3 regions of the Cellulomonas sp. P24 genome follow, and region 3 is predicted to be linked to each of the others. Evidence: predicted binding sites of a transcription regulator. Region 3 holds the regulator's gene; each other region holds the start of a gene.
The links. The regulator HrcA, encoded in region 3, represses chaperone genes, less so after heat shock. The targets are predictions, from matches to a motif close to TTNGCACTCGNNNNNNNCGAGTGCNAA.

Region 1 (5,808 bases), 1.3 Mb from region 3:
CCCCACCACCGACCCGGCCCGCCTGCTGCGGGTTCAGGAGCTGACCGGCGTCGAGGTCCCCCGTGACCTCCTCGCCACGCTCGCCGCCGAGGACGACCCCGTCGCCCGGCACCGCGTCGGCATCCGTGCCAGCGTGGAGCTCGTCACCCGCGTGCTGGACGGTGGCGCCCCGGGCGTCCACATCTACACGTTCAACACGCACCAAGCCGCACTTGACCTGCTCGAGGGTGCACACCTCGGCGGAGGGGCCCCGACGGCTCCCGACGTGGCCGATGCGCCGCGGGTCCAGGCACCACCGTCCACGTCCATTCCTTCAAGGGGCTGACATGACCGACACCACCACCGCCGTTCCCGACCTGGGTTCCGGCACCGTCCTCGGGTACCCGCGCGTCGGGCCCCGGCGCGAGCTCAAGAAGTCCATCGAGGCCTTCTGGGCCGGCAGGGCGACGGCCGCCGACGTCGAGGCGACCGCGACCGAGCTGCGTCGCCGGACGCGCACGCGCCTGGCCGAGCTCGGGCTGCGGACCGACGTCCCGGCGATCCCGTCGGCCTTCTCGTTCTACGACCACATGCTCGACGCCGCGACGGTCGTCGGCGCGATCCCGGCGCGCTTCGCCGGCCTGGCCGACGCCGACGGCCGCCTCGACCTCGCCGGGTACTCGACGGTGGCGCGCGGCGCGGGCGACGACCTCCCCGCCGAGATGACCAAGTGGTTCGACACGAACTACCACTACCTCGTGCCGGAGATCGGCCCGGGCACCGTGTTCCGCTTCGCCGACGACCGCCCGGTGCGGGAGTTCGCGGAGGCGCTGGCCGAGGGCGTGCTGACCCGACCGGTGCTCGTCGGCCCGGTGACCTTCCTCGCCCTCGCGAAGGCCGCCGAGGGATCCCCGGAGGGCTTCGTCCCGCTCGACCGCCTCGCGGACCTGCTGCCCGTGTACGCCCAGCTCCTCGAGGCGTTCGCTGCGGCCGGTGCCACGTGGGTGCAGCTCGACGAGCCCGCGCTGGTCTCGGACGCGATCGACGTGCCCGCCGACCGCGTCTACGCCGCACTCACCGAGGCGTACGCCGCGCTGGCGACGGACCTCGCGCGTCCGGCCCGACCGGCGATCCTCGTCGGCGCGCCGTACGGCGGTCTCGGCGACGCGCTCCCGGTGCTCGCGGCGACCGACGTCGAGGGCCTCACGCTCGACCTGGTGCGCGGCACGCTTCCCACCGGTCCCGTCGCCGGTCTGGCCGGCAAGACCGTGGTCGGCGGCGTGATCGACGGCCACAACGTCTGGCGCGCCGACCTCGGGGCCGCTCTCGACACCCTGGAGGCGCTGCAGGCGCTGGCCGGCCCGGAGTCCCGCATCCTCGCCGGGACGTCGACGTCGCTGCTGCACGTCCCGCACGACGTCGAGGACGAGCCGAACCTCGACCCGACCCTGCGCGGCTGGCTCGCCTTCGCCGACCAGAAGGTTGCTGAGGTCGCGGTGCTCGCGAAGGGGCTCGCGGAGGGTCGTGCGGTGGTGGCCGCCGAGCTCGCCGCGTCGGCTGCTTCGCTCGCGAACCGGACGACCGCGCCGGGCGTCGTGCGTCCGGAGGTGCGGGCACGCCTTGCGGGCCTGACCGACGCGGACTTCCACCGCGGCGACTACGCGGCCCGTGCGGCGGCACAGCAGGAGCGGCTGCACCTGCCGCCGCTGCCGACGACGACGATCGGCTCGTTCCCCCAGACCCCGGAGATCCGCAAGGCACGCGCCGCGCACGCCAAGGGCGAGATCACGACCGAGCAGTACGAGGCCGAGATGCGCGCCGAGATCAAGCGCGTGGTCGAGCTCCAGGAGGAGATCGGCCTCGACGTCCTCGTGCACGGCGAGCCCGAGCGCAACGACATGGTGCAGTACTTCGCGGAGAACCTCGACGGGTTCGCCGTCACGCAGAACGGCTGGGTGCAGTCCTACGGGTCGCGCTGCGTGCGCCCGCCGATCCTGTGGGGCGACGTGTCGCGCCCGGCGCCGATCACCGTCGACTGGACCACCTACACGGCGTCGCTCACGGACAAGCCGGTCAAGGGCATGCTCACGGGTCCGGTGACGATCCTGGCGTGGTCGTTCGTGCGGAACGACCAGCCGCTCGGGGACACCGCCAACCAGGTGGCGCTCGCGCTGCGGGACGAGATCGGCGACCTCGAGGCCGCGGGCATCCCGGTGATCCAGGTCGACGAGCCGGCGCTGCGTGAGCTGCTGCCGTTGCGCGCGGCGGACCAGCCGGCGTACCTCGACTGGTCGGTGGCGTCGTTCCGGCTCGCGACGGCCGGCGTGCGGGAGGACCTGCAGATCCACACGCACCTGTGCTACTCGGAGTTCGGCGAGATCATCGGCGCGATCGACGGTCTGGACGCGGACGTCACCTCGATCGAGGCGGCCCGCTCGAAGATGGAGATCCTCGGGGACATCGCCGGGGCGGGCTACCCGCGCGGGATCGGCCCGGGGGTCTATGACATCCACTCGCCGCGCGTGCCGTCCGAGGGCGAGGTCGAGGAGCTCCTGCGCTCGGCCGTCGGGTCGATCGACGTGCGCCAGGTGTGGGTGAACCCGGACTGCGGCCTCAAGACCCGCCGGTACGAGGAGGTCACGCCCTCGCTCGAGCACATCATCGAGGCCACCCGAGCCGTCCGCGCGACGCTCGCGTAGCCAGCCCCACCCCTCTCGCCGAGTGGAGCGAAACGCCACAGACACGCGGGCGTGTCGTGGCGTTTCGCTCCACTCGGCGGTCGGTGGGATCAGGTGGTCGGAGCGTCCTCGTGGGTGGTCGCGTTGATGGCCGCCGGGGTCGAGGCGTGCTGGATCTCGACCTTGCGGGGCTTGGCGTCCTCGGCCACCGGGATCGTCAGCGTGAGCACGCCGTCGGCGTACGTCGCCGAGATGGCGTCGAGAGCGAGACCACGTCCGAGCGTGACCTGACGGGCGTACGTGCCGCTCGGCCTCTCGTGGGCCAGCCACTGGACGTCGTCCTCGGTGCGCGGCGTGCGCTGCGCGCGGACGGTCATCGTGCGGTCCTCGACGTTGACGTCGATCGTGCCGGGGTCGGCCCCGGGCAGGTCGACGTGCATCACGAAGTGGTCACCGGCCCGGTACAGGTCCATCGGCATCACTGCCGCTGCGCTGACGCTGCCGAACATCTGGCCGACCAACCGGTCCATGTCGAAGAACGGGTCGTACCGCGTAGCCACGAACCTCACCTCCTCGTTCAGGGGCCCCGGCCCTCGGGACCCCGGCCCATCCGGTCAGGGGCCCCGACCGGGTGGCTACACCCCCATGATTAGCACTCGATGGCCCTGAGTGCCAGAGGGGTTCCGTGTTCGACGGGGCATCGTTCGCGACGGGCGAACGCGCGACCACGGGTGCGCGCGTTCCGCCACGGGCCCGCGCCCGGACAAGCGCGCCGGGGCAGACGGACCTCGGGAGAACCGATGGACCACGCCGCGACACCTTGCTGGATGCCGTCGCCCGCAGCCCCCGCAGGTGATGGGCCCGCCCGTCGAAGCCGGACCGCACCAGACTGTCCGAGCCCGTCCCGACATCGGCGCGTCACAGCAGCTCACCATGACGCGACCGCCTGGACGGTCTCGACATCGGCACCCGAGGTGCGGCCCTCGCTGTACTCTGGCGGACCGCGACACACGTGCTCGGGTGGTGGACAGGTACGAGGTATGAGCCACGAGTCGCGCGCTCCTGACCGAGAGCGCACCTTCAGATCGCTGTACGAGGCGGTCTACCCGGACCTGCTGCGATTCGTTCAGCGGCGGGGACATGCAGACCATGCCGAGGATGTCGTCGCGGACGTGTTCCTGGTCGTGTGGCGTCGCCTCGACGAGGTGCCGCGCTCCCACGATGACGCGCGGGCGTGGATCTTCGGCATCACCCGGAATGTCCTGCTCAACAACCACCGCGGCGAGCGTCGTCGCCGCGCGCTGGGCGTGCGCCTCGCTGACGCCACGACCTTCCCCACCACCGACGCGGACACCGACAGGGTCGTGAGCGCGGTGGACCTCGCCAACGCGTGGCGTCGTCTCTCCGAGATGCATCAAGAGGCTCTTGCCCTCTCTGCCTTCGAAGAGCTCAGCGCACCACAGGCCGCCGCTGTGCTCGGCATCTCGCCGGTGGCGTTCCGGCTGCGGTTGAGCCGTGCCCGGCGAGCACTCCGACTCCATCTCGATCACCTGCCACAGGCGACCGGAACGCCGGCTGCCGTCGCGGAGAGGATGACCACCCCATGAACCGCAACGACGACGTCGTCGCCACGCTGCGATCGCTGGACCCGGCGGACCGCCACGTCGATCCCACCACTGCTCGCGCCCGCGCCGACCTGCAGGCCATCCTGGCCACCGACCCGACGCCGCACGGGCGCCAACAGCCCTCGTCACCGTCCACCGCCACAGACCGACCGCGGCGTCCCGTCAGAACGGTCCGCCGGGTCGTCCTGGCCGCCGGCATGGTGGCCGCGGTCACTGCCGGCTTGGTCGTGCTGCCGTCCCTCACCGGCGGCGACCACGCCTTCGCCACCTGGACGGCGGCCCCTGCAGGCATGTCGGCGCAGGAACAGGCAGAGGCGGTCACCGACTGCCGGGGCCAGACGCACGCGGGCGACTACGCCACCGCACTTCGCAGCGCCGACCCGGTCGTCGCTGAGCGCCGAGGCGTGTGGACCACGGTGGTGCTCGCCGGCGCCGACGGGTTCTCGGCGATGTGCATCACCGACAGCACCGCGGGCCTGTTCACGAGCGGCATGATCGGCTCGATCGGAACACCTGCCGACTACGCCGCTCCCAAGCCCCGTGAGCTGGTCGCCACGGACCTCGGCACGGGCACCATGGGCGCGGGCGACATCTCCCTGATCGCCGGCGCCGCCGGTTCCGATGTCGTGGGCGTCGTCTATCACAGCCGGACGCACGGGGACGTGACCGCGACCGTGAACGGAGGGCACTTCGCGCTCTGGTTCCCCGGCGATGAGCTCATGAACGCGTCGAGCGACGGAGTCGAGCTCGCCGTGACCTACCGCGACGGCACCACGACCACCAGCCGGCTCACGCTCCGATGAAGCGGTGCGCGCTGTCCCTCCGCGCCTCCGCTGTGGCGTCCGCCCCCCGGTCCACATCGCGCGAGGGCGACCACCGACGGGACCGCGACGACTGAGCCCTGATCCGCCGGATGGGGACGCCGCTCAGCGCAACCCGGCGGTCCGGGCGACGAGGGAGTCGACGATCGGGACGTCCGCGTCGAGCCAGGGGACCGTGTGCCACTCCCCGCGGGGCAGCCACGTGAGACGGTCGTGCTCGATCAGGGGTTCAGGGGTGCCGTGGATCACCTCGGCGAACCACACGCGCATCACGTAGGTCTCGTTGAGGATCCATCCGATGTCGTCGCGGCCCGCCCCGGCAGGCGCGTGCACCTCAGCACCGAGGCGGACGGCGACGCCGAGCTCCTCGCGCAGCTCCCGGTGCAGCGCCTCCTCGGGGGTCTCGCCCGGATCGACCTTGCCGCCGGGGAACTCCCACCGTCCGGCGAGGCTCACGGGTGCCGACCGCCGGGCTGCCAGGAGGGACGTCGGTGCCGCGAGGTCGTCGACCAGCGCGGCCGCGACGACGAGCGCACGGCGGGGTCGGCGCGGCATCGGCACGTCGGAGGTCATGCGGCGATTCTCTCAGAGCCGCACGGAGGGTCGGGGCGCAGATGGTGCAGGACCGGACCGCCTGAGCGACGGGTCGACTCCACCGACGGCATCAGGCCCGACGTCAGACGGTCCGGAGGTATCCGGGGTCCG
Region 2 (5,808 bases), 430 kb from region 3:
AGGGTGACCCACGTCGAACGGTCGAGGTCCTTGAGGTCGACCACCATGCGCATCGACGGTGCCGACGTGACGGTGAACGACCCGCTCGCGGCGTCCCACGCGGTGGCGTCGACGATCGACCCGCTGCCCGGCACCGCGAGCGGCGTCGGGTTGACGAGGCGACGGATCAGGCCGGGGACGCTCGGTCCACCGAGCACGGGGTGCTGGGGCGCCGCCGTGTGGAGCAGGCCCCAGGACCAGTCCTTCGGGTCCTTGCCGAGAGACGCCGTGAGCTCGAGACGTGCGGAGATGAGCGCCCGGGCGAGGATCTCGTCCCGGCCCTCGACCACACCCACCGTGCTGTGGTCGTCCCAGTACGGGTCGTTCGGTCGCTCCAGGAGGCCGCGGACGACCTCCAGCCAGCGGCTGCCGCCCGTCGGGCGGTACGCGTCCGGCACCTCGTCCCAGAAGGTCAGCTCGAGGACCTTCGCCCATACCGCTGAGAAGTACATCGCGGCCGCCGAGTCCGTGCCGGACCGCATGTCCCACGTGCGCAGGAGCTTCTGACCGTCGGCGTCGAACGCCGTCGGCAGGGAGATCTTGAGCAGCGCCGGCACGAGCATCTGCGCGTACGGGTTGAGGTCGTCGAGCTGCATCGCGCTGGTCTGCGCGGTCGTGATCTTGGTCCCGGCGGCGATGCTCTCGGTCAGCAGGGTCCGGATCCGTTGTGCCCGGTACCCGTAGTCCCAGTCCGACGTGAGGAACGGCCCGGTACCGGCGGGGGTCACGGCCTGGTTCGCCGCGACGATGATGCCGTCCGGCGGGTTCAGCTCGGCGGGCATGTCCGCCGCGGGGACGTAGCCCTTCCAGTCGTAGGCGCTGTCCCAGCCCGGGCGCGGCCACGTGCCGTCGGACGGGACGACGCCGGGGACGGTCGCCCGGATCGGGATCCGGCCCGGCGCCTGGTACCCGATGTCGCCGGAGGTCGTCGCGAAGACGATGTTCTGGGACGGGACGTCGAACAGCGCCGCAGCGCTCTTCACACCGGCTGCGTCGGAGGCGGTGTCGAGCGCGAAGATCGCGTCCGCCGTCCGGCCCGGGGTCAGCGCGGTCCAGTCGAGGGCGACGGCGTAGCGCCCGAACGGCGCGTCCTCCGGCACCGGTGCGGAGGCCACCGTGTCGAGAGGCAGCACGTCCGACACGATCGGGCCGTGCACGGTCGAGCGAATCGTCAGGCGGACGTCCGCGCCGCCGTTCACCTTGATCGTCTCGGTGCGGACCTCGAGCGGCACCTGGGTGCCGTCACGCTGGTAGGTCGTGTCGGTGACCCGCTCGAGGAAGAAGTCCGTGACGTCGGCGCCGAGGTTCGTCAGGCCCCACGCGAGCCGGCCGTTGTGCCCGATGATCACACCCGGGAGCCCGGCGAAGGAGAACCCGCTGACGTCGAACGGGCACGCCGCCGTGACGTCGCGGCACTGCAGCGACACCTGCGCCCAGACCCCCGGTGCGGAGATCGACAGGTGCGGGTCGTTCGCGAGGATCGGTGACCCCGTCGCGGTGTGGGCCCCGGACACCACCCACGAGTTGGAGCCGACCCCGTCGCCCTTCCCGACCAGGTGCGGGACGGCGGCGAGCGCCTGCGTCGCGGACGCGATCGCGGCCTGCAGGTCCGCGGACGCGAGGTCCAGGCCCGACGTCGTCGCGTGCGCTGCCGTGGTCGCGGTCGCGGCCTCCGGGGTGATGATCGGCTGGTTGCGCTCGTACGGGTACGGCGGGAAGAGCTCGTCGACGCGGGCGACGTCGCGGACCGAGCTGTAGGTGGCCGCGCGCGCGAGCTCCTCGTCGTAGTTGCCGCGCAGGTCCCAGGCCATCGCCTTGAGCCACGCGAGCGAGTCCACGGGTGACCAGGGTTCCGGGCGCGTGACGTCCACCTGCAGCCCGAGGACGGTGTACTCGACCGCGAGGGACGCGGTGCTCCGCGAGGAGAGGTACGCGTTGACGCCGTCGGCGTAGGCCTGCAGGTACGCCCGTGTGGTGGGCGCGAGCAGGGGCAGCTCCTGCTCGGCGACCCGACGCCACCCGAAGGTGCGGATCACCTTGTCCGCCGCGAGCGCATCGGAGTTGGCCCCGACGAGCTCGGAGAGCCGACCTGCTGTGACGTGCCGCCGGTAGTCCATCTCGAAGAACCGGTCCTGCGCCTGCACGTACCCCTGCGCCCGGAAGAGGTCCTCCGGGGTGGCGGCGGTGATGTACGGGACGCCGCGGGCGTCGCGCGTCACCGTCGCGTCGGCGCTCAGCCCCGCGAGCGTCAGGCTCCCCGAGGTCTGCGGCAACGGACGCCTGATCACGATCGCCGCGGCCGCGACCGCGACCACCAGGACGAGGACGACGACGCCGGCGACGATCGCGAGGGACAGACGGAGTGCACGTCGACGGGTCACCTGGCGAGAGTATCCGTTCGGCGCAGCACGGCGGCCGACCCGCGCGGGTCGTCCTCGGCGATGCGGATCCGGCCGCCCGGCGGGGAATGCCGGGGCACCCGGGTATCGTTGGCACTCGGAGAGAAGGAGTGCCAGGCCGATCGCCCGGTGCACGAGCACCGCGCGTCCCGTCGACCTGACGCCCACCGTGCCCGTGCAAGGAGGAACCCCGTGCCCACCTACGCCTACGCGTGCACCGCCTGCGAGCACCGATTCGACGTGCAGCAGTCGTTCGCGGACGACGCCCTGACCGTGTGCCCCGAGTGCGACGGCCGCCTGCGCAAGGTCTTCGCGAGCGTCGGCGTGGTCTTCAAGGGGTCCGGCTTCTACCGCAACGACGCACGTGCAGGCGCCGTCACGGCGGGCACCACCGCGAACCCCGCGCGCAAGTCCGACGGTGCCGGGACGGGTTCGACGTCCGGCTCCGGCGACTCCGCAGGGTCGGCCGGCACGCCTGCGAGCCCGACGACGAGCGGGGCGACCTCGTCCGGCTCCAGCACGTCCGGCTCGACGACGGCCAAGGCCACCGCAGGCGCAGCAGCGAGCTGACCACAGGCACACCAAGGCCTCTGCGCACTCCACAGGGAGCCGCCTGCTGGCCGACGCGACCGTCACGCGGTCCCTAGCGTCACCGGGTGACCTCTCCTGCGCCCGCCCGTCGGCCAACCCGCCACCCCCGCCGTCTCCCGGTCCGCTGGCGCGCCCGGTTGTGGCGCGCCCGGTTCGCCCTCGCCGCACTCGCCCTCGCTGCAGCGGGCGGGATCGTCGTCGACCACCTCTCCCCGCCACCGGAGCCGAGCACGTCGGTCGTCCTCACCCGTCACGCTCTGTCGGCCGGGACGGAGCTCTCGCCCGCCGACCTCCGGGTCGTGCCGATGCCGGACGGCGCCGTGCCGGACGGTGCCCACGGCGCGGTCGACGAGCTCGCGGGTCGCACCCTCGCGATCGCCGTCCCGGCGGGCCTCCCCGTGGTCGACCCGCTGCTTGCCGACGGTGCACCCCAGGGGCCACCCGGCACCGTCGTCGTGCCGGTGCGGTTCGCCGACCTCGGGGTCCGTTCCCTGGTGCACGTCGGCGACCGGGTCGACGTGCTCGCGGCTGCCGGCACGCTCGACGGCCGAGCCGGGGTCGGCGAGCGGCTCGCACGGGGCGCGCTCGTCCTGCAGCTCGTGCCGGACGGGCGCGGCGTCACCTCGCCGAGCCTGCTCGGCACCGACGACTCCACCTCGCCTGTGGTCCTACTCGCGGTGGCCCCGGACGAGGCCACCGCGCTCGCCGGCGCCGTCGGGTGGGCGAGCCTCAGCCCGGTCTTTGTGCAATGATCCGAGGCGGCCACCAGGACCCGTCAGAAGGACACAGGATGCGCGACGCTCTCGCCGGTTTCAAGGCCTTCCTCATGCGCGGCAACATCCTCGACCTGGCCGTTGCCGTGGTCATCGGGACGGCCTTCACCGCCGTCGTCAAGGCGCTCGTGACCTTCATCATCACCCCGTTCGTCGGGATGGTCTTCGGCAAGGCGAGCCTCGCGAAGGTCTGGGACATCGGACCGATCAACAACGCGACGATCTCCGTGGGCGGGTTCCTCGACGCGGTGCTCCAGTTCCTGTTCGTCGCGACGGCCGTGTACTTCTTCATCGTGCTCCCGGTCAAGGCGATCAACGATCGTCGCGCGAAGGGGATCGAGCCGGAGGACCCGTCACCCGAACCGCCGTCGGCGGACGTCGTGCTGCTGCAGGAGATCCGCGACCTGCTGGCCCAGCGCAACGTCGGTGGCCCCGGCGGGTCGAGCGGTCCGGCGGGACCACCGACGTCCTGATCGGCGCACAGCGTCGTGCGCACGGGGCCCGGTCTCCGCAGGGAGATCGGGTCCTGTCATGTCCGGTGTCGGATGTCGCACACGTCCGGCCACGCCCCGTGCCGCCGAGGTTCGTGCCGCGAGGTCCGGCACGGGAACCTACGCCCGGCCCACGTGCCCGTCACCAGTGCGGCGGTACGTCCCGTCGCAGGCGGTCGTCGTTCGAGTCCGGACCGTCGCCCCACCCGAGGTCGGAGTCGTCCGCACTTCGGTCCGGTATCACCGGCGCGTCGTCGGGCACGACATGCCGCCGCCGACCGGCCGTCCCGGCCGCTCCGGCATCGCCCTCCTTCACCGGGGCATCCGTCGCTGCGCGGGCGACCGACGGCTGACCGCCGGAAGAGGTCGCGTCGTCCTGCGCCGGGGCGGCGTCCTGCAGCCCGCTCGACGGGTCGGTCGACGACGGCTCCCCAGGGGTCCCGCTCACCGCCGTCTCACTCATCAGCGGCCCGACTCATCCGAGCGCCCGGCGGACGGCCGCACCGATCACCGCGTCGACATGGGCGTTGCGCCGGGTGACGCCGAGATCGGCACGCAGCGCGCGGGCGAGCTGTTCACGGTCACGCACGACACCGTCCGACTGGAGCCAGGCGAGCAGGTCGTCGAGCTGGTCGTCGGTGTACGCGCGGATCGGCAGACCGGCCTCTACGGGCGGACGCGGGCCCGTGACGAACGGGAGCACCGGTTGCTCGGCCGTCGCCGACCGCGTGACCGGTGGCACCGACACCCGGCCACCGGGGCGACGGGGCCCCGCCGCGCGCGGCTCCTCGATCTCAGCACCGACCGCCGCAGGTTCCGCGACCTCGCCGGCCGTCGGGGCCTCGACGTCTGCGCCCGTCGTCGGAGGTACGACGTCCTCGACGACCTCGTCGACCGGGACCTCCGGGCGACCGCCGTCCATCTCGGCGACCGTCGGGACCGGCTCCATCCGCGGCCGGGCGTCGACCTGCTCGTGCACCACGCGTCGGATCCGGTCCACCTCCGCCTGCGGGTCGAGGAAGGCCGCTGCGGACCAGACCTGGATCACCGACCAGCCGAGCGCTGTCAGACGGTCCGCGACCTTCCGGTCCCGCACGCGCACGCTCGGCTCGGCGACATAGGCCGCGTCGTCCGTGAGCACGGCGACCAGGAGCTCGCCGGGCAGGTCGGGGTGTCCGACCGCCAGCGGGATGCGTGTGCCACCGGGAAGCCCGTAGTCGACCTCGACGGTCAACCCGTGCCGCCACAACCGTTCGGCGAGGTCCAGGACCAGGCGATCGACCCCGTCGTCCGGTGAGATCGTCCCGCTCACGCCCTGGTGCGCGCGACGGGCCGCCGGGGAGTCGGACGCCTCCTCGGCGCCTCCTCTGGCTGCGGCGAACACGAGGAGGTCGGCGAGCAGACGCGAACCACCCCCGCGCAGGCGCTCCGGGTCGAGGTCCTCCGCGCCGAAGCACGAGACGACGCCGAGCCGGTGCCGCGTCGCCCCGAGCGCGTCGAGGAGGAGAGCCTCGC
Region 3 (5,808 bases):
CCACGACCGGCATGCGCGCACGGCGGGACTGCTTCGAGGCCGCACGTACGGTGCCGACCCAGCGTGCCCGGCTCTTGGCCGCGCGGTCGCCGCGCCAGACCACGATCGACCGATCGGCCTGCCAGGGCAGCACCTCGTCGGCACCGACCTCGGTCGCGGCCTCGATCGCGAGCTCGTCCCGGTCGCCCTTCGCGAGCGCCTGGACGAGCACCAGCCCGATCTCCGGCTCCGGCTCGACGACGTGCTCGCGGACCTCGAGGTGCACGCCCGTCGCGTCGACCGCGAGCACCACACCGCGGAGCCGCACGCCCGCCCCGTCGACGACGTCCACGCGCTCACCGGGAGCGCGTCGCTGCACGACGCCGGCGTGCCGGCCCTCGGCACCGTCGAGCAGGTACGTCGACCCGACCGTCGCGCCGTGCAGCGACCCCTGCTCGGCGAGGAACACCGGCGCGCTCATGCCGTTCCCGTCACGTCGACTGCCAGGTCACGCTCAACGCCCGCTGAGCTTGTCGCGCAGCTTGGCGAACACCCCCGGGTGCACCGCCGAGAGCCGCCCTTCCGGCCGCTGCTCCCCACGCAGCTCCGCGAGACGGCGCAGCAGCTCGACCTGCTCCTCGTCCTCCGGGGCGGGCACCTGCACCTCGATGTGCACGTCGAGGTCGCCCCGTCCGCCGGTGTGCAGGTGCCCGACGCCCAGCCCCTTGAGCGTGATGACCTGACCCGGCTGCGTGCCCGGTCGCAGGTCGATCTCCTGCATCCCGTCCAGGGTGTCCAGCTCGAGCACGGTGCCGAGCGCCGCCGCCGTCATGGGCACCTCGAGCGTGCAGTGCAGGTCGTCGCCGCGCCGCACGAACGTCTCGTGGTTGCGCTCGCGGACCTCGAGGTAGACGTCGCCGGCCGGCCCACCTGCCGGGCCCACCTCGCCCTGCCCCGTGAGCTTGATCCGGGTCCCCGTGTCGACGCCTGCCGGGACGTCGACGGAGAGCGTGCGACGGCTGCGGACCCGGCCCTCGCCCGCGCACTCGGTGCAGGGCTCCGGGATCACGGTGCCGAATCCGTGGCACGCGGCGCACGGGGCGGAGGTCATGACCTGGCCGAGGAACGACCGGGCGACCCGCTGCACCGATCCTCGCCCGCCGCACACGTCACAGGTGCGCGGCGAGCTCCCGGGTCGGCAGCACGAGCCCTCGCACGTCGGGCACAGCACCGCGGTGTCGACCTGGAGCTCGCGGTGCGCACCGAAGGCCGCCTCGGCGAGGTCGATGTCGAGCCGGAGCAGGGCGTCCTGGCCGCGACGTGCGCGCGGGATCGGGCCGCGCTGACCGGCCGACTGCGCCGCACCGAAGAACGTCTCGAAGATGTCCTGGAAGCCGAAGCCACCGCCCATGCCGCCACCAGGTGCGGACGGGTCGGCCCCCATGTCGTAGGCCTGCCGCTTCTCCGGGTTGGAGAGCACCTCGTAGGCACGCGAGACGTCCTTGAACCGGTCCTCGGTCTGCATGCCCTCGCCCGCGACGTCCGGGTGGAGCTCACGCGCGAGCTTGCGGTAGGCCTTCTTGATCTGGTCGGTGCTCGCGTCGCGCGGCACGCCGAGGATCTGGTAGTAGTCGCTCACTGATCACTTCCTGCAGGGGACATGGGTGGACCGGCGGCGGCCGGCGGAGGTCACGGGAGTGCGGCTCACCCGGCGAGGACCCGGGAGAGGTACCGGGCGACCGCACGGACGGATGCGATCGTGCCCGGGTAGTCCATGCGCAGCGGGCCGATCGACCCGATCCGCGCGAGGCTGGCGTCGTCTCCGCCGTACCCGCTCGTCACGAAGCTGGTCTCGACCAGCCCTTCGTGGTGCGTCTCGCGCCCGATCCGCACGGACACGCTCGCGGCGTCGTCGGCCATCTCGCTGAGCAGCCGGAGCAGCACGACCTGCTCCTCGAGGGCCTCGAGGACCGGGCCGAGCGTGTGCGTGAAGTCGTGCGCACCGGTCCGGGCGAGGTTCGCCGTGCCGGCGAGCACCAGACGCTCCTCGCTCTCCTCGGCGAGCGTCTCCTCGACGACCTGGACCACGGCCCGGACCAGCGCCTGGTCCGTGCTCGGGAACGCCTCCGCGAGCTCGCCGAGCGGGACGACGAGCTCGGAGAGCCGCCGGCCCGTCGCGACGACGTTGAGGCGTACCCGCAGCAGCGCGACGGTCTCCTCGGAGAGCGCAGGGGCGATCGTCGTGAGGTCCAGGGTGCGCTGCTCGACGCGGCCGGTGTCGGTGATGATGACGACCAGGAGCCGGTGCTCGCCGAGGTCGACGAGCTCGAGGTGACGCAGGGCCGACCGGCGGAGCGACGGGTACTGGACGACGGCGACCTGCTGGGTGAGCTGCGCGAGCAGGCGCACGGCACGGTCGACCACGTCGTCGAGGTCCACCGCTTCCTCGAGGAACGACTGGATGGCCCGCTTCTCCGGGCTCGACATCGCCTTGACGGTTGCGAGCCGGTCGACGAACAGCCGGTACCCACGATCCGTCGGCACGCGACCGGCCGACGTGTGGGGCTGGACGATGTAGCCCCCTTCCTCGAGGGCAGCCATGTCGTTGCGGATCGTCGCCGACGAGACCCCGAGGGAGTGCCGTTCCACGAGTGCGCGCGAGCCGACGGGTTCACGCGTGACCACGTAGTCCTCGACGATCGCGCGCAGCACGTCGAGCCTGCGGTCGTCGCTCACCGTGACCTCCCTGCGTCGTGTCGGTGTCGCGCCGGGTGATCTGCCCGGTGCGGCGGTCGTGTTCGGTCGCTCGCCTTCCTCGCCTCCCGGTGGCACTCCGGGGTGGCGAGTGCCAATTCTACGCGGCCGAGCCGCGCGTGTCGGGGACGACGCCCGCACACCGCCTCCTCGGTGAACGCCGGTGCGCGTCCTAGGCTTCCCGGGTGACGTCCCGACCCCCTGCCTCGACGCGCCCGGACCGTCCCGACCGCTACGGCTCCGACGTGCTGTCGACGCCCACGACGGGCCATCGGACGGCGCGCCGCTCGGTGCCGACACCGGCCGAGCAGGGCCTGGTGGTCGAGGAGGTCACGACCGGCTGGGTCGGTGCGGTGACCCGCGTCGAGAAGTCGGGCGGTCTTCACGTCGTCGTCCTCGAGGACCGGCGCGGACGCACCCGCACGTTCCCGCTCGGACCGGGCTTCTGGGTGGACGGCGCACCCGTCGAGCTCACGCCGCCGCGGCCGGTGCCGGCGCCGTCGGCGCCCACCCGGACCGCGTCGGGGTCACGTGCGGTCGCCGGGGCACGCGCACGCGTCGCCCGTGGGTCACGCATCTGGGTCGAGGGCAAGCACGACGCCGAGCTCGTGGAGAAGGTGTGGGGCGACGACCTGCGGATCGAGGGCGTGGTGGTCGAGCTGCTCGACGGTGTCGACAACCTGCCGGACGCGGTGCGGGACTTCGCACCCGAGCCCGGCCGTCGCCTCGGCGTGCTGGTCGACCACCTCGTGCCCGGGAGCAAGGAGAGTCGCATCGCTGAGGCGGTCATGCGCGCCGCGCCTCGCGGGACGGTCGTCGTGCTGGGGCACCCGTATGTCGACGTGTGGCAGGCCGTCCGGCCGGAACGCCTCGGGCTCTCCGGCTGGCCGACGATCGAGCGTGGCGTCGAGTGGAAGCACGGCATCCTCCGCGAGCTCGGCTGGCCGGCCGCGGATCAGGCGGACGTCGCACGGGCCTGGCAACGGATCCTGGGATCCGTGCGGTCCTACGCGGACCTCGAGCCGTCGCTCCTCGGGCGGGTCGAGGAGCTGATCGACTTCGTCACCGCTCCCTGACCGGCGCCGAGCGGCCTCCGGTCAGAGCCGCATCGCGGCACGACGGTTCCGGTTGGCCCATGCGTGCACCAGGGCGCCGAGCAGCGGTGCCGACGCCGAGCGGATCACGTACGTCACGCGACCGCCGTAGCCCGGGTACGCGACCGACATCGTGACCCGGGACTCGGTGGCGTCGACCGAGGCGATCGTCCAGAGCGGCAGCTCCTCGGGAGGCCGTCCGGTGCCGGGCTCGTGGACCCAGATGCGGTGCGTCGTCAACCGGTGCCCCTCGCCGTCCCACAGCACCTGCTCGACGGCCGGCACCGCCACCTGCCCGATCGGCTCCCGGCTGCGGTACGTCCCGGTGACGACGTCCGCGGACCACAGGACCCCGTCCCACCAGCGGAGCTGCCAGTCACCGGACGGGTCGGGGTACCACCCGGCGCTCACGCCGTGGAGGTACCCCGACCCGGGGTGGGGCGACGGCCCCTGCGTCATGCGTGTGCTGCTCTCGGTTCAGGACGCCTCCGTCAGGGGGCGACGGGCTCGCCGAGCATGCGGCGGTACATGTAGGCCGTCGCGATCATCGTGAGCGGGAACGCGATCAGCTGGCCGACACCGCAGACCAGCGCACCGATGGCCTGCACGACGTAGACGGCAAGGAAGAGCACGACGACCGTCCCGAGGTTCTTGTTGACCAACGAGAAGCTCGACTTGATCGCCTCGACCGCGCCCTGCTGCTTGTCGAGGACGAAGTACAGGGCGAACTGGGCGAAGAACGCGAACACGATGCCCGGGAGGACGCACAGCACCACTCCGACACCGGTGCCGAGGCCGATCAGCAGCGACGCCCCGATGACTCCCCCGAGGTTGTCGAACTGGAAGAAGGTCTTGAACTCGAGCGGCCGGCCGTACGTGATGTGCAGGGCGCCGCGGACCATCCCGGCCTGGGCCAAATACCCGAGAAGGATGATCACGATGTAGAAGACGATCGACCCGAAGCCGAAGCCGGCACCGAACATCCCCGACGAGCTGCCGTACGGGTCGTTGTTCGCTGCCGTCACCGCTGACGCGATGAGCGCGAAGTAGAACGCGCCACCGATGACGGCGATCACCGCACCGTAGACGAGCACCGCCAGGAGGATCGGCCCGACGTTCGCGGTGAACTTGGTCCAGCCGTAGTTGAACGCCTCACCGATACCGACCGCCTGCGGGCCGCCGGGGGCACCGTAGGGCTGAGGTGCCGGCGGCATCGCTCCGGGGGGACCGTAGCCACCACCAGGGGGCGGCGGGTAGCTGCCCGCGGGCGGAGGGGGGTACGCGCCAGGCGGCGGAGGGTACGCCCCGGGCGGCGGGACTGCACCCGCAGGAGGCTGCTGAGGCTCGTTCTCGTCGCGCGGCGTGCCGCCCGGTCCGTTCTCGGTCATGGTCATCCTTCGGTCCGATCGCAGGTGACTCCGGTCGAACCACCCGCACCGCTGACAGAGAATCGAAATGTGGAGGTCGTGTCAAGGACCTGCGTATGAGCAGGCTGTGTCCCACCTAGTCGGTGAGGGCCCGGACCACCGCATCGGCCAGGAGCCGCCCTCGACGGGTGAGGAGCACGCGACGCCCCTGGCCGTCCGCGCCGAGTGCCGCGCCACCGTCGACGAGCCCGTCCGCCACCAGGGCGGCGACGCCCCGCCGGGACTCGGGCCCGAGCTCGCCGAGCGGCAGACCGCCGCTGAGCCGGACGCCGAGCATCACCCGTTCGAGCCGGGCGGAGTCGTCGTCGAGCACCTCACGACCGGCCGCCGGGCTCAGCCCGTCCGCGAGCCGCGCCGCGTACGCACGCGGGTGCTTGACGTTCCACCAGCGCACCCCGCCGACGTGGCTGTGGGCACCGGGTCCGACACCCCACCAGTCCGCGCCCCGCCAGTAGGCGAGGTTGTGCCGGCACGCGTGCGCCGTCGTCCGCGCCCAGTTGCTGACCTCGTACCAGTGCAGACCCGCGTCGGCGAGCAGGTCGTCGGCGATCTCG

Region 1: the regulator HrcA is predicted to act here: its motif matches at 3,307-3,333, upstream of LJB74_RS10755 (Hsp20/alpha crystallin family protein).
Region 2: the regulator HrcA is predicted to act here: its motif matches at 2,529-2,555, upstream of LJB74_RS14815 (FmdB family zinc ribbon protein).

The regions. Positions count from the first base shown of each region.
Region 1 covers NZ_JAJDFX010000002.1:2,301,300-2,307,107, reverse strand. The annotation lists gene LJB74_RS10765 (methylenetetrahydrofolate reductase) at 1-325, shown strand, start outside; gene metE (5-methyltetrahydropteroyltriglutamate--homocysteine S-methyltransferase) at 327-2,678, shown strand; gene LJB74_RS10755 (Hsp20/alpha crystallin family protein) at 2,768-3,217, opposite strand; gene LJB74_RS10750 (RNA polymerase sigma factor) at 3,698-4,264, shown strand; gene LJB74_RS10745 (hypothetical protein) at 4,261-5,085, shown strand; gene LJB74_RS10740 ((deoxy)nucleoside triphosphate pyrophosphohydrolase) at 5,209-5,676, opposite strand.
Region 2 covers NZ_JAJDFX010000002.1:3,152,237-3,158,044, reverse strand. The annotation lists gene LJB74_RS14820 (penicillin acylase family protein) at 1-2,420, opposite strand, end outside; gene LJB74_RS14815 (FmdB family zinc ribbon protein) at 2,631-3,008, shown strand; gene LJB74_RS14810 (SAF domain-containing protein) at 3,095-3,781, shown strand; gene mscL (large conductance mechanosensitive channel protein MscL) at 3,820-4,275, shown strand; gene LJB74_RS14800 (hypothetical protein) at 4,436-4,756, opposite strand; gene LJB74_RS14795 (hypothetical protein) at 4,769-5,808, opposite strand, start outside.
Region 3 covers NZ_JAJDFX010000002.1:3,582,926-3,588,733, reverse strand. The annotation lists gene LJB74_RS16765 (16S rRNA (uracil(1498)-N(3))-methyltransferase) at 1-460, opposite strand, end outside; gene dnaJ (molecular chaperone DnaJ) at 494-1,618, opposite strand; gene hrcA (heat-inducible transcriptional repressor HrcA) at 1,684-2,715, opposite strand; gene LJB74_RS16750 (DUF3097 domain-containing protein) at 2,919-3,809, shown strand; gene LJB74_RS16745 (DUF2510 domain-containing protein) at 3,831-4,286, opposite strand; gene LJB74_RS16740 (hypothetical protein) at 4,319-5,041, opposite strand; partial or broken gene hemW (radical SAM family heme chaperone HemW) at 5,331-5,808, opposite strand, start outside.